One region of the Glutamicibacter endophyticus genome, then DNA from elsewhere that is predicted to be linked to it. Evidence: predicted binding sites of a transcription regulator. Region 1 holds the regulator's gene; the other holds the start of a gene.
The links. The regulator HrcA, encoded in region 1, represses chaperone genes, less so after heat shock. The targets are predictions, from matches to a motif close to TTNGCACTCGNNNNNNNCGAGTGCNAA.
Positions count from the first base shown of each region.

Region 2: the regulator HrcA is predicted to act here: its motif matches at 4,591-4,617, upstream of groL (chaperonin GroEL).

Region 1 is NZ_CP174200.1:1,822,735-1,829,736, reverse strand. It holds gene lepA (translation elongation factor 4) at 20-1,864, shown strand; gene hemW (radical SAM family heme chaperone HemW) at 1,864-3,093, shown strand; gene ACJD00_RS08530 (DUF4870 domain-containing protein) at 3,113-3,508, opposite strand; gene ACJD00_RS08525 (DUF3097 domain-containing protein) at 3,622-4,473, opposite strand; gene hrcA (heat-inducible transcriptional repressor HrcA) at 4,587-5,594, shown strand; gene dnaJ (molecular chaperone DnaJ) at 5,652-6,773, shown strand; gene ACJD00_RS08510 (16S rRNA (uracil(1498)-N(3))-methyltransferase) at 6,784-7,002, shown strand, end outside.
Region 2 is NZ_CP174200.1:540,587-547,588, forward strand. It holds tRNA gene ACJD00_RS02645 (tRNA-Val) at 1-49, shown strand, start outside; gene ACJD00_RS02650 (hypothetical protein) at 267-647, opposite strand; gene ACJD00_RS02655 (threonine/serine exporter family protein) at 976-2,661, shown strand; gene ACJD00_RS02660 (uracil-DNA glycosylase) at 2,658-3,428, opposite strand; gene ACJD00_RS02665 (DUF3263 domain-containing protein) at 3,618-3,875, shown strand; gene ACJD00_RS02670 (LytR C-terminal domain-containing protein) at 3,927-4,523, shown strand; gene groL (chaperonin GroEL) at 4,807-6,444, shown strand; gene ACJD00_RS02680 (DUF4031 domain-containing protein) at 6,522-7,002, opposite strand, start outside.

The DNA.
Region 1 (7,002 bases):
GCAAGTGAGGTCTGTTTAGGTGTCTCCCATGGCCCGCACCGCTCAGGTGCCCGCCGCGACCGATCCGTCGCTCATCCGAAATTTCTGCATCATCGCACATATCGACCACGGTAAGTCGACCCTGGCCGATAGAATGCTGCAGCTTACCGGCGTGGTCGCCGCCCGCGATATGAAGGCCCAGTACCTGGACCGGATGGATATCGAACGCGAGCGCGGTATCACCATTAAGTCCCAGGCCGTACGCATGCCGTGGGAGCTCGATGGGCAGTCGTACGCGCTGAACATGATCGATACCCCCGGCCACGTGGACTTCACCTATGAGGTCTCTCGCTCGCTGGCAGCCTGCGAGGGTGCCATCCTGCTGGTAGACGCCGCTCAGGGTATCGAAGCGCAGACCCTAGCGAACCTGTACTTGGCCATCGAAGGCGACCTGACCATCATTCCGGTGCTCAACAAGATTGACCTGCCCAACGCGCAGCCGGAAAAGTACGCTGCGGAACTGGCCGGCCTGATCGGGTGCGAACCGGAAGACGTGCTGAAGGTATCCGGTAAGACCGGTGAGGGCGTCGAGGCGCTGCTCGATGAGGTTGTGCGTCAGCTTCCTGCCCCGGTCGGCGAAGCCAACGCCCCGGCCCGCGCCATGATCTTCGACTCGGTCTACGACACCTACCGCGGTGTGGTGACCTATGTGCGTGTGGTCGATGGCAACTTGAAGCCACGTGAACGCATCGAAATGATGTCGACCGGCACCACCCACGAACTTCTCGAAATTGGCGTCTCCTCACCGAACCCGATCCCCACCAAGGGTTTGGGTGTCGGTGAAGTGGGCTACCTGATTACCGGTGTGAAGGACGTCCGACAGTCCAAGGTCGGTGACACCGTCACCAACAACGCGAATCCGGCTACCGAAAACCTGGGCGGCTACGAAGAACCCAAGCCCATGGTGTTCTCCGGCCTGTATCCGATTGACGGATCGGACTACCCGGCCTTGCGCGATGCTCTGGATAAGCTTCAACTCAACGACGCCGCGCTGGTCTACGAACCGGAGACCTCGGTGGCACTGGGCTTCGGCTTCCGCGTGGGCTTCCTCGGCTTGCTGCACCTCGAAATTACGCGCCAGCGCCTCGAGGCCGAGTTCGGGCTGGACCTGATTTCCACCGCTCCTAACGTGGTGTACCGGGTGATGGGCGAAGACAAGCAAATGATCACGGTGACCAACCCGTCGGAATTCCCCGATGGGAAGATCCTCGAGGTGCACGAGCCGATGGTCTCGGCCACCATTTTGGCGCCGAGCGAGTTCATTGGCGCCATCATGGAACTGTGCCAGTCGCGTCGCGGCACCATGGGCGGCATGGACTACCTCTCCGAGGATCGTGTCGAAATGCGCTACCGGCTACCGCTGGCGGAAATCGTCTTCGACTTCTTCGACCAGCTCAAATCCAAGACGCGTGGCTACGCCTCGCTGGACTGGAAGGCCGACGGGGAGCAGACCGCCGACCTGGTCAAGGTCGACATCCTGCTCCAGGGCGACCAGGTGGACGCATTTAGCGCCATCACCCACCGCGATAAGGCGTACGCCTACGGCACCATGATGGCCACCAAGCTACGCGAGCTCATTCCACGCCAGCAGTTCGAAGTGCCGATTCAGGCAGCCATCGGCTCTCGCATCATTGCCCGTGAGAACATTCGAGCGATTCGCAAGGACGTGCTGGCCAAATGCTACGGCGGTGACATCAGCCGTAAGCGCAAGTTGCTGGAGAAGCAGAAGGAAGGCAAGAAGCGCATGAAGATGGTCGGTCGCGTGGAGGTTCCGCAGGAAGCCTTCATCGCCGCACTGTCCTCGGACGAGCCGAAAAAGAAGTAATGCCCTCAGTTCTTCCCGACGGTGACCCGGCACCAGCCGACGGGTTGCTACCCCCCGCGTGCGCCGAAGGCGCCGCGGGGCGTAGCTTCTCCTTCTACGTGCATATTCCGTTTTGCACGGTTCGCTGCGGTTACTGTGACTTCAACACCTACACGGCCACCGAACTCGGATCCGGCGCCTCCCAACTGACCTATGCGCAAACCGTCTCACGGGAAATCGACTTCGCCGAGCAGGTTCTCGAGCGCTCCGGTATTCCGCAACGCACGGTCGATACCGTATTTTTCGGTGGTGGCACGCCCACCCTGTTGCCTGCCGCGGACCTGGTGACCGTGTTGCAGCGCATTGTCCAGCGATTCGGACTGACGCCCGGGGCGGAGGTCACCACCGAGGCCAACCCCGATTCGGTCACTCGTGAGTCGTTGGCCGAATTGGCGGCGGGCGGATTCACGCGCGTGTCCTTCGGCATGCAGTCCGCGGTACCCCACGTGTTGCAGGTTCTGGAACGGACGCATGATCCGCGCCGATTACCGCAGGTGGTCAGCTGGGCCCGGGAGGCCGGGCTGGAAGTAAGCGTGGACCTAATCTATGGCACACCGGGGGAATCGCTCGAGGACTGGCGCACCAGCATCGAAGCGGCATTGGCCCTGGAGCCGGACCATATCAGTGCCTATGCGTTGATCATTGAGGAGGGCACCAAATTGGCGGCCCAGATCCGCCGCGGTCAAGTGCCGAATATCGACGATGACGATCATGCCGAGAAGTACCAGCTGGCGGACGAGCTTTTTGCCGGCGGCGGGTATGGCTGGTACGAGGTCAGTAACTGGGCGCGCGAACCACGATTTGCTTGCGACCACAATCTCGCCTACTGGAAGGGTGGGGATTGGTGGGGTGCCGGCCCGGGCGCTCACTCCCATGTCGGCGGTCTGCGCTGGTGGAATGTGAAGCATCCGGCGGCTTATCAGCAGCGGATCGACGCGGAAATTTCTCCCGGCGCCGGACGCGAGTTCCCCGATGCTGAGGCCGTGGAGCTCGAACGCACCATGCTTTTGACGCGGCTATCCAGTGGGATGCCCTTGGAGCTACTCAGCGGCGAAGCGCGGCAGAACGTGGCCGGGCTCATCGCCGATTCACTGATTGATCCAAAGCAGGCCCTCCAAGGAACGTTGGTCTTAACGCAACGAGGCCGGCTCTTGGCCGACCTCGTAGTACGTCAACTGCTCGGATTCTGAGCAATCGGTGCCCCTGGCGCTACTTGAGCAACCGAAGGTTCATCGAGTAGCGGTAGGGGCGTCCCTTATTAACCTCGATACCGGCACGTGCGCCCATGAGCGTCATGAAGATCCACAACACCACGGCCAGTACGGCAAAAAGCCAGCCCAGCCCGGGAATCAGGGTTAGTACGTTCAGCGCGATCGCCAGCACGGTCAGAGGCAACGCAAAGTTGAAAGCTTCTTTGGCTTCCTGCGCAGTGAACGGTCCCCGGTCGCGATAGACCGCGAAGATCACCGCGGCCGGAATGCAACCGAGAATCAAGCCGAAGTGGGCGAGCATTGCCCATTGGCGGTCTTCGGAGGGAGTCAACGGCTGAGCCGATGTTTTGGATCCCTCGAAATTCGAACCCTTCGACGGATCCGTCTGGCGCATTGACACTGGCACTTCCTCGCGTTGCTGTTGGTTTCTACGCCTAATTCTACGCAGTGTCGCCGGAGAAATCGGGGATATTGCACCCTATTCTCCATTTACTGGGCGATTGTTAGCTAGTTGTAATCTTCGCTGGTGAGGAAATCGATCAGCTCTTCGACACGACCGAGCAACTGCGGTTCGAGTTGTCCGTAATGGGTGACGGCATTCAAGATTTTCGACCAACCGATGCCGATATCTTCGGCCGTCGCATGCGGCCAGCCGAAGCTGCGCAACACGCCGGTTTTCCAATCCGTGCCTTTGGGGATGACCGGCCACGCCGAAATTCCCAGCGTGGCGGGTTTGATCGCCTGCCAGACATCGACGTACGGGTGGCCGAGAATTTTCACGTTTCCGGCCGCGCCGGGCACCTTGAGCGCCTCTTGGACGATGCGTTGTTCTTTCGTGCCCTCGATCAGGTGATCAACCAGAATGCCCAGACGTCGCTGTGGCGATGGGGCGAACTCGGCGATCGCTCCAGCCAGGTCGTCGACGCCGTGCAGGGGCTCGACAACAATGCCTTCCACGCGCAGGTCATGGCCCCACACCTTTTCGACCAGTTCCGCATCGTGCTTACCCTCGACCCAGATGCGACTGGCGCGGGCGACACGGGCCTTATGCCCGGTGACCGCCACGGAACCGGAGGCAGAGATTTTCTTGCCCGAGCCGGCCGCTGTGCGCGGCTCGATAAGTTCAACCGGTTCGCCCTCGAGCAGAAATCCGAAGCCTGCGGGAAAGGAGCGAGTGCGGCCATGTCGATCTTCAAGCACGATGACGCGCATGCCGCCGGACTTGTCCGTGCGTATGACTTCACCGACCCATCCGCTGTCCACGTCTTCAAGCAGTAGGCCCTTGGCGACGGGCACTTGGCGGAGTTTTCGCGGCTGTGGCGCGCGCAGGTCTTGGGCGCCCCAGGGATAATTGGTCACGAACTGCCTTTCGCTGTGATCGAATACGCGGGAAATCCCATGCTAGCAAGCGTTGAACGTACTAGACTTGGCACTTGAAAGGTTCGAGTGCTAATTCGAGGCGAGGTGGTCCCATGAGTGAGTTGCGTAGGTTGGATGTGCTGCGCGCAATCGTCGAGGACTACGTGCAGTCCCGTGAGCCCGTCGGCTCTAAGGCGCTGTTAGATCGTCATAATCTCGGCGTCTCGGCGGCGACAATCCGCAATGACATGGCGGCCCTGGAAGAGGAGGGGCTGATCGCGGCCCCGCACACCTCTTCGGGGCGTATCCCTACCGAAAAGGGCTATCGGCGTTTCGTGGATCAGATCGAGGAGCTCAAGCCGCTCTCACGACCCGAACGCGACGCCATCAACAAGATTCTCGACGGTTCGCACGATCTCGACGATCTCTTGCGCAGCACCGTGCGCTTGCTCTCACAGTTGACCAATCAGGTCGCGATGATTCAGGTGCCGCATTACGACCTGGCACATTTGAAAAATCTGGAACTGGTGTGGCTGGGTGGATCCCAGGTGCTGATGGTACTTATCACCTCCGACGGCACCGTGGATCAGCGCATGCTGACGGTGGATCGGGTGATTGGTGAAGAAGAGCTCCAACGTTCCAAAATCTGGCTGCTAACCCACTTTGCGGGGCGGCAAATTGCCGACTTGGCACAGGCTGAGTCCGTGCCCGTCCCGGCGGAACTAGACGCGGCTTTTCTCAACGAATTGGTCGACGGTATTTCGGCAATGGCCCTCGCCGCTGGCAAACAGCGTATTGTGATGGCCGGAACCGCGAATTTGGCCCGTTCGGGCAGAGACTTTCCTTTGAGCATTACTCCGGTTCTCGAAGCACTAGAGGAACAGGTTGTATTGCTGAAGCTATTTTCCGAGCTCGAAGCAGATTCACGTGGTGTGGCCGTAGCCATCGGCACCGAGAACCACTACGGCCAGCTACTAGATACCGCGGTCATCGCCACCACCTACAGTAACGATGCCCGCAATAAACTCGGCGTGCTGGGCCCGACGCGCATGAACTATCCCTCGTCGATGGCCGCAGTACGCGCTGTGGCGCGCTATCTTTCGCGTATTTTGACCGGCTAACCCTCGTTGGCCCCTACACTCAACGTATGACCCCTGCAGAAAGGATGCGGCTTCACCGTGAGCACGCACTATGAAACCCTTGGCGTGGCCAAGGACGCGACCGGACAGGAAATCAAGAGCGCGTACCGCAAACTTGCGCGCAAGCTGCACCCGGACGTGAACCCGTCTCAGGATGCCGCTGAGCAGTTCAAGCTGGTAACCCGAGCCTACGAGGTGCTCTCCGATGAGCAGAAGCGCGCCAACTACGACGCGACCGGCGATGAAAACGGCAACGGCCAGCAAGGCTTCGGCGGTGGCGGTTTCGGTGGCTTCGGGGATATCTTCGAGCAGTTCTTCGGAGGTGCCGGTGGCCAGCAGGGCCCGATGTCGCGTACCCAGCCAGGGCGTGACGCGCTGATCACCGTCACCATCGACCTGGAGGACGCGGTCAAGGGCACCGTGTACCCGCTGGAGATGGAATCGGCTGTCACCTGTAAGGTCTGCAACGGCTCCTGCTGCCGCGAAGGCACCAGCCCGGTGACCTGCTCGATCTGCCACGGCGCCGGTCAAGTGCAGCGCCCGGTGCGCTCCTTCTTGGGTCAGATGATGACCGTCGAAACCTGTGCCGCCTGCCGCGGCTACGGCACCACCATCCCGGACCCCTGCGTGGAGTGCAACGGCGAGGGCCGCGTGCGCGAGCATGTGTCCAAGCAACTGAACATTCCGGCCGGTGTGGCCTCGGGTACCCGCATCCAGCTCCGTGGTCAGGGCGAGGCCGGCCCGGGCGGTGGCCCGAACGGCAACCTGTTCGTGGAAATTGACGTGCGTCGCCACAAGATCTTCGAACGCGACCACAACGACCTGCACGCCAAGATGAGCCTGCCGATGACCGCCGCAGCCCTGGGCTGCGAACTGAAGCTGGAAACCTTCGACGGCGAACAGACCGTGAACGTCGAAGCCGGCGCACAGGACGGGGACACCGTCACATTGCCCGGCTTGGGTGTGCCACGGCTTCGCGGCGGCAAGCGCGGCGACATCGTCGTGCACCTGCAGGTGGTGACCCCCACCAAGCTCGACGCCGCCCAGCGCGACCTGCTCGAACAGCTGGCTAAGCTCCGTGGTGAGGAGATGACCGCCGGTCAGGTCGAACAGTCCGGCGGCATGTTTGCCCGCCTGCGCGACAAGCTCCACCAGCGCTAACGGCTAGCCAATGAGTAACCAGAGCTTCACCATCGACCCCGAGCAGGCCAGTGGTGCCTCCGTGGGCGATACCCTTGAGCTCACCGGGGCCGAGGCCCACCACGCGGCCACGGTCAAGCGGGCCGCGCCCGGCGAGCAGCTCGATCTGCTCGACGGGCGCGGTACCCGGCTGACCGTGAGCGTGCTCGAGGTCGGGCGTGAGCTCCTGAGCGTCCGTGTGGAGCAGGTG
Region 2 (7,002 bases), 1.3 Mb from region 1:
CGTTCGCCTCACACGCGAAAGGTCGCTGGTTCGAGTCCAGTAAGATCCACCCATTGCGTCTTTCGGGAACACGCGACATAACAAAATGTTGCGGGTTCCCGTTTGTCGTCTCCGGGGTCCTCACCAGCGCTGGTCGAAGCCCAGCGGGCAGCAGAAGTAGATTCGGTAATCTGCCGGCGAACGCGTACGAGGGCTCTGCGCATCGTCTGGGCAGGGCACCACTCGAAGCGCTCCCCTCCGGTTGGCTAGAACTCGGAATCCGAGCCCTATTTCTCAAGAACGCGCCGTATGGCTTCGATGGTCGTTTCGGGCGAATCGTTGAAGCAGAACAGCGTGCCCGGCTGCAGGGCGTTCACCACGTTGATGACCCGTTCGAAGATGGCCGTGAACTCTGTGGAGGTCCGCACGCCGGCTCCGACCTCGACCACGTCGAATCGGGCTCCGGCCAAGAAGGTCTTCAAGGTTGGCTCCACATCGTCGGGGCCATCAGACAGCAGGCAGACCGTCACATCGAAACCGTTGGTTTGCAGCAGTGTGGCCGCGTCGTTGATCCGCGCGCGAAGGTGGTCGGCATCTTGCCCGGGCCACGGCGAGAAATCGATGACCGCTGGGTCCATCCCGACCTGGAGCACACGTAGCTTCCTCATGTACCAACAGTAGTCCCGCAAGCTTCTGGCTAGAGCATGCTCACGTCTTCGCCTGCCCCTGCCTCGGTGAACCGAGAGAACCGGCGCGATGGCCGCCCCTTGCACCCACTAAACGCAAATGCGCCGAGAGTCCTCGGACGTTTCGCGGCCTTCTGCAATTCACAAGCGGGGCACCTTTCGGTTCTCCCGGTACGTAGCGGGGGAGTAGTGCTAACAAGTGTGTGCGGCGTGACGTCTTCTCTGCCGATATTTTGCCTCCTTCGGCGAAGACTCCGTTGTATCGTGAAGCAAGAGGAGTAGTTATCGGGTGTGAGAGGGGGAAATCGCCGTGGCGCAACAGCAGTCGGACGAACCGGAGGGCCAGGTGGAGCAGTCCGCCGGTCAGGACCCGGCGCCCGCCGTTAGCGCCCTACCACTAGTGACGACGAACCAAATCAACGTGAATGTGGGTAGTCAAGAGCCCGACCCAGAACCGGCTCCTGAACCGGTGCGTGCTTCGGCCCTACCACCAACTACCGCACTTAGCGCCACACTGACCACAGCCGACGCCGATGATGCCGGTTCGTGGCTCGGACAAATGTCGATCACCGACGAGGGCGTGACGGTTTACCCGCAACGCGCCAACCCGGTGGCTCGTCGTTTGCTGGCCAAGATTTGGGTGTCCGATGCGCCCCCGACTCAAGCCCTCAATTTGGTTGATCGGCTCCAGGGCACTCCCTACGCCAATCCCAAGGTCAACGAGGAGCATGACGCGTCGACGCGCCGTACCATCGAGTTTGCGCTGGATCTGGGCGAGACGCTTATCCGCTACGGGGCAGGGGCCCTGGAGGTAGAAACCAGCGTCATTGCGGTGACTGCCGCCCTTGGGGTCAGCCACTTGGATATGGACACGACCAATCAGTCCTTGCACCTGAACTACAGCCCACCTGATGCAGAGAGTTTCTCCGTACTGCGCGTCGTTCGCTCGTCTACGGCCAACTACGCCGGTCTGGTGTTGCTCCACGAACTAGTTTCGGACATTATCGCCGGTGGCGTCTCGCGACAGACTGCGGTGTCCCGGCTGAAGAAAATCCAGCGTCAGCCTAAGCCGTTTCCGCGTTGGTTGGTCGCCACCGGACGCAGCGTCTTCGCGGCCGCCTTCGTGTTGTTCATCGGAGGTACTTGGCTTGGTGCCCTGATCGCGATGGCCTCGTCCGTCTTGGTCTCGGAAATCGGCAAATACGGTAGTCGGTGGCGTGTGCCCGAATTCTTCACCATATCCGCTTCGTCCTTTGCGGTGACGGCCATTGCACTACTAGGCTTTCAGGCCAACGCGCCGCTGGATCCGGCCCTGGTCGTCTCGGGCGGTATCTTGCTGCTCTTACCATCGGGCAAGTTCGTTTCGGCTCTACAAGATGCGATCAACGGATTCCCGGTGACAGCGATCGGGCGCTTGTTCTCGGCGGGTTTGACCTACATGGCCATAGTTGTGGGTATTTCCGCGGCTCTGGTGGTGTTTTCATTATTTGATGCTTCGGCCGTTGACGTTCATGAGATCAAGACCATCGACTACCCCATCTGGTTCATGGCTCTGCTGGTGGTCATTGCCATTATTGCCGGCGCCGTCACCGAACAAACGGCGCGGCGACTGTTGCTGCCCACAGCCGGGATCGCGTTGCTTGGCTATTTGGTGTTCGTCGTGATGGAGGCAGTGGGCATGGGTGAGCGTGGTACCCCCGCGGTTGTTTCAACCGTCATTGGCTTCGCGGCACGCTATTTGACCGACCGGCTCAACAGCCCCCAACTGGTTCTGGCAGCTCCGGCGGTCATGTTCATGTTGCCCGGTCTGATGATCTTCCGTGCCATGTATGTGATCGTTTTTGAGACAACGAACATGTCGGGTGGTCTGGTTGAGATGTTCAACGCTTTGGGCATCATGCTTGCGATCGCCGGCGGCGTGGTCTTGGGCGATACGCTGTGTCGCCCGTTGACCTCCAGCGCACGGCGCGAACGTCGCCGGATTCGCCGCCGCTAGGCCGGAATCTTCCAGTCAATCGGTTCGCGTCCGAGCCGGGCCAGTGCCTGATTCGTGGCGGAGAAAGGGCGCGAGCCGAAGAACCCGCGTGAGGCCGAGAGCGGTGAAGGATGCGCGCTACGAATCTGAATAGACCGCGAGAGCATCGGAGCAAGGGGTTGTGCCTTCGCGCCCCAGAGGATGGACACCACCGGCTCCGCGCGTTCGTTCAGCGCCCGCAGGATCGCCTCCACAATGGGTTGCCAACCGAGCTTTTGATGTGAGCCGGCCTCTCCGGCCGTGACGGTCAATACCTGGTTCAGGAGTAAGACGCCACGCTGGTGCCACACACTGAGATCGGGGTGTGCTGCCGGTGGAATGCCTAGATCTGACTCGAGTTCCTTATAAATGTTCGACAGGCTGCGTGGAAGTGGGCGGACATGGCGTTCGGCGGCGAAAGCCAAGCCGTTGCCGTGCCCCGGAGTGGGGTACGGGTCCTGGCCCAGGATAAGTACCTTTACCTCGTGGAGTGGCAGTTGCAGGGCCCGCAGGATGTTCTCAGGCCTCGGAAGGATGCGCTCGCCGGCGGCGGAGCGCTCCGCTAACGCCGTGGCTAGTTGCCGTAATTGCGCATCGACCGCACGCAGCGCAGGAACCCAATCGGCCGCGATGAGCTGCAGCTCAGCGAGGTGCGCAACACCGTAATAGAACGGGAAGTCGGTGGCCTGCAACGGGTTGTTCGGCGAGAAATCTGCCTGGTCGAAGAGCGTCTGCTGCGGGTTGTCCATACATTCAATTGTGCCTTTGCGCGCCGACAGGGTGTAGCTCACACGGCGTTTTGGGACGCCAATGGGTAGAATATCTGTGGCGTCCCGGCTGCACGCTGGGTCACCATGAACGAGTAGAAGCCCACAGGCGAGAGCAGAGGAATCGAGGTGAGCGTGGTGTCAGAGCAAGAGTTCTTAGCTGATTTCGTGATGAATCCGGACAGCGAATTAGACGAGCGCTCGCAACAGATTCTTTACATGGAGCGCCTGTGGTGGAAGTACGCCGGTGCCAAGGAACAGGCCATTACGCAGCAGTTTTCGATGTCCGCGACCCATTACTATCAGCTGCTCAACCAGCTGATCGACACGGACGCTGCGTTGGCCTATGACCCGATGCTGGTCAAGCGGTTGCGTAGACTACGAACTACGAGGCGACGCGTGGGCGGCGCCGTCGGACAGGGACGTTGAGTCACTCCCGCACACCGACCGCCGCCAGTTATCCATCGAACAAGGACGAGAATGACCAACTACCCGCGTGATGAGTTTGATCGCGTTCCGGAGTTCAACACCCGAGTGGGATCGCACCATGCCCATGGATGGGCGCAATCTGCTGCGGCAAAGTCCGCGGGCGGGTCGCTACGCTGGGTGATTATCGCCGCGGTGTCCGTGCTGATCATTGGAGCCATATCGTTCTTCGTCTTTAACCAGCAGCCTGCCTCGCCTACCGCTACGGAGCCGACCGCGACGACAACGGCAAGCGAGGAGACGAGTTCCTCGCCAACCCCGAGCGAAACCGAGGAGCCCTCGCCCAGCTTTAGCATCGACGACTCCGAAGTGCTCTACGGGCAGCGCGTGGGTATCTACAATGCGTCCGGGGTACGCGGATCGGCCGGAACTGCGCAAGAGCAGTTGCTCGAAGAGGGCTTCACGAATCTGCGCACCGGCGATTGGTCGCGACTGGAAACCGAATCCGCCGTTTACTACGCGTCTAACGCGTACGAGATGACTGCTCAGAAGACGGCGGCTGCGCTCGGTATTGAGGCGGTACTGCAAACCAGCAATATTCCCGACCGAATCTCGATCGTTATAGGTAGCGATGTGACCGAGGAACAGTAGCCTCGAATAAGTCTTCGCCTAGAGCCGACCGGCTTGCACTCGCACCGCGAGAGTGCCAATATTTGTATTAGCACTCGCGCGTCGAGACTGCTAATTCCGGTCGGTTTCCGGTTTAACCGTTTCCTTCCGGAAGCACGGTCACGTTGCGCCGAGGCGAATTACCTCAGATAGCGAGAGCTGGTTCGTCTCCGGTCCGATGCCGGAAACGGAACACTCGTCCGTCGCGGGCGCTGTCTGTCGGTTGAACTTTCGCATGATTGTCCCGAAAGGACCGTAAGCCACTATGGCCAAGATGATTGCATTTGACGAGGAAGCACGCCGCGGCCTCGAGCGCGGCCTGAACACCCTGGCCGACGCCGTGAAGGTTACCCTGGGCCCGCGTGGGCGCAACGTCGTACTTGAAAAGAAGTGGGGCGCACCGACCATCACCAACGACGGTGTCTCCATCGCCAAGGAGATCGAGCTCGAGGATGCCTACGAGAAGATCGGCGCCGAGCTGGTCAAGGAAGTAGCTAAGAAGACCGACGACGTCGCAGGTGACGGTACCACTACCGCAACCGTGCTGGCTCAGGCACTGGTCAAGGAAGGCCTGCGTAACGTTGCCGCAGGCGCCGACCCGATCGCACTGCGCCGCGGCATCGACAAGGCCGTTGAGGCCGTCACCGCCGAGCTGTTCACCGCTGCCAAGAAGATCGAGTCCAAGGAACAGATCGCTGCTACCGCGTCGATCTCCGCTGGCGACACCGAAATTGGTGGTCTGATCGCTGAGGCTTTGGATAAGGTCGGCGAGCAGGGCGTTATCACCGTCGAGGAATCCAACACCTTCGGCCTCGAGCTTGAGCTCGCTGAGGGTATGCGTTTCGACAAGGGCTACATCTCGGCCTACTTCGTCACCGACGCGGAGCGCCAGGAAACCGTCCTGGAAGACCCTTACATCCTGATCGTCAACTCGAAGATCTCCAGCGTCAAGGACATGGTTTCGCTGCTGGAGAAGGTCATGCAGTCGAACAAGTCGCTGCTGATCATTGCCGAGGACGTCGAGGGCGAGGCTCTGGCAACCCTGATCCTGAACAAGATCCGTGGTCTGTTCAAGTCCGTCGCCGTCAAGGCTCCGGGCTTCGGCGATCGTCGCAAGGCCATGCTGACCGACATCGCTATTCTGACCGGTGGCCAGGTTGTTTCCGAGGAAATCGGCCTGTCGCTGGACAACGTCGGCCTTGAGGTCTTGGGTACCGCCCGTAAGGTGGTTATCACCAAGGACGAGACCACCATCGTGGAGGGCGGCGGCGACGCCGACGCCATCGAGGGTCGCAAGAGCCAGATCGCTGCCGAAATCAAGAACACCGATTCGGACTACGACCGCGAGAAGCTGCAGGAGCGCCACGCAAAGCTCTCCGGTGGTGTGGCCGTGCTGAAGGCCGGCGCCGCTACCGAGGTGGAGCTCAAGGAGCGCAAGCACCGCATCGAGGATGCCGTGCGTAACGCTAAGGCAGCCGTGGAAGAGGGCATCGTCGCAGGTGGTGGCGTGGCTCTGATCCAGGCTGGCGAAGCCGCCTTCGGCAAGCTCTCCCTCGAGGGTGACGAAGCCACCGGTGCGAACATCGTACGCGTGGGTATCGAAGCTCCGCTGAAGCAGATCGCCCTGAACGCTGGTCTCGAGCCGGGCGTCGTTGCTGACAAGGTCAAGGGTCTGCCTGCTGGCCACGGTCTGAACGCCGCCACCGGCGAGTACGTTGACCTGCTGGACGCTGGCGTCAACGACCCGGTGAAGGTTACCCGTTCGGCACTGCAGAACGCTGCCTCGATCGCTGGTCTGTTCCTGACCACCGAGGCGGTTGTGGCAGACAAGCCGGCTCCGGCTGGCGCTGCCGCTCCGGGCGGCGATGAGATGGGTGGCATGGGCGGAATGGGCGGCTTCTAAGCCTGACCCGTTTGGCTCAATAGGCCTCAAGGCGCGGGGTCGTATCCTTTGATGGATACGGCCCCGTGCCGTTTCATTTAACGCTCTGCTGTGGAGCTCAGTCCGCTATTCAGTCGTCGAATCTCGCGCTCGATATTGGCTCGAGCCGCGGACTCCCAACGTTTTTGGGCCTCTGGCGTGGCGTAGATTGCCGGACGTTGCAGAAAATCGTCGAGTATACGTAACCGCCCCTGAGCGAAGAGCACGGGGTCCAAGTGGGCGTATTCTTCGGCTATGGCAGCTACGTAGCGATCGTAGGCAGGTTGGGGACGGGCAAGAACCTCAAGATCCGCGTCGCAGAGCGACATGGCCACATTGTCCGAAGGGCTGGCGCGATGTGTGGCGGTCACTAACACCAGGGCACTGACCCTTTGGCGCTCTTCCACAGGCAGGATCCCCGCCAACAATGATTCGGCCAGTTCTGCCGATTCCTGCTCGTCGCTCGGGCTTCCGTTATAGACGGCGTCATGAAACCAAGCGGCCAAGTATGCCGCCCGGCGTTCGCTGTGCGATATGCCC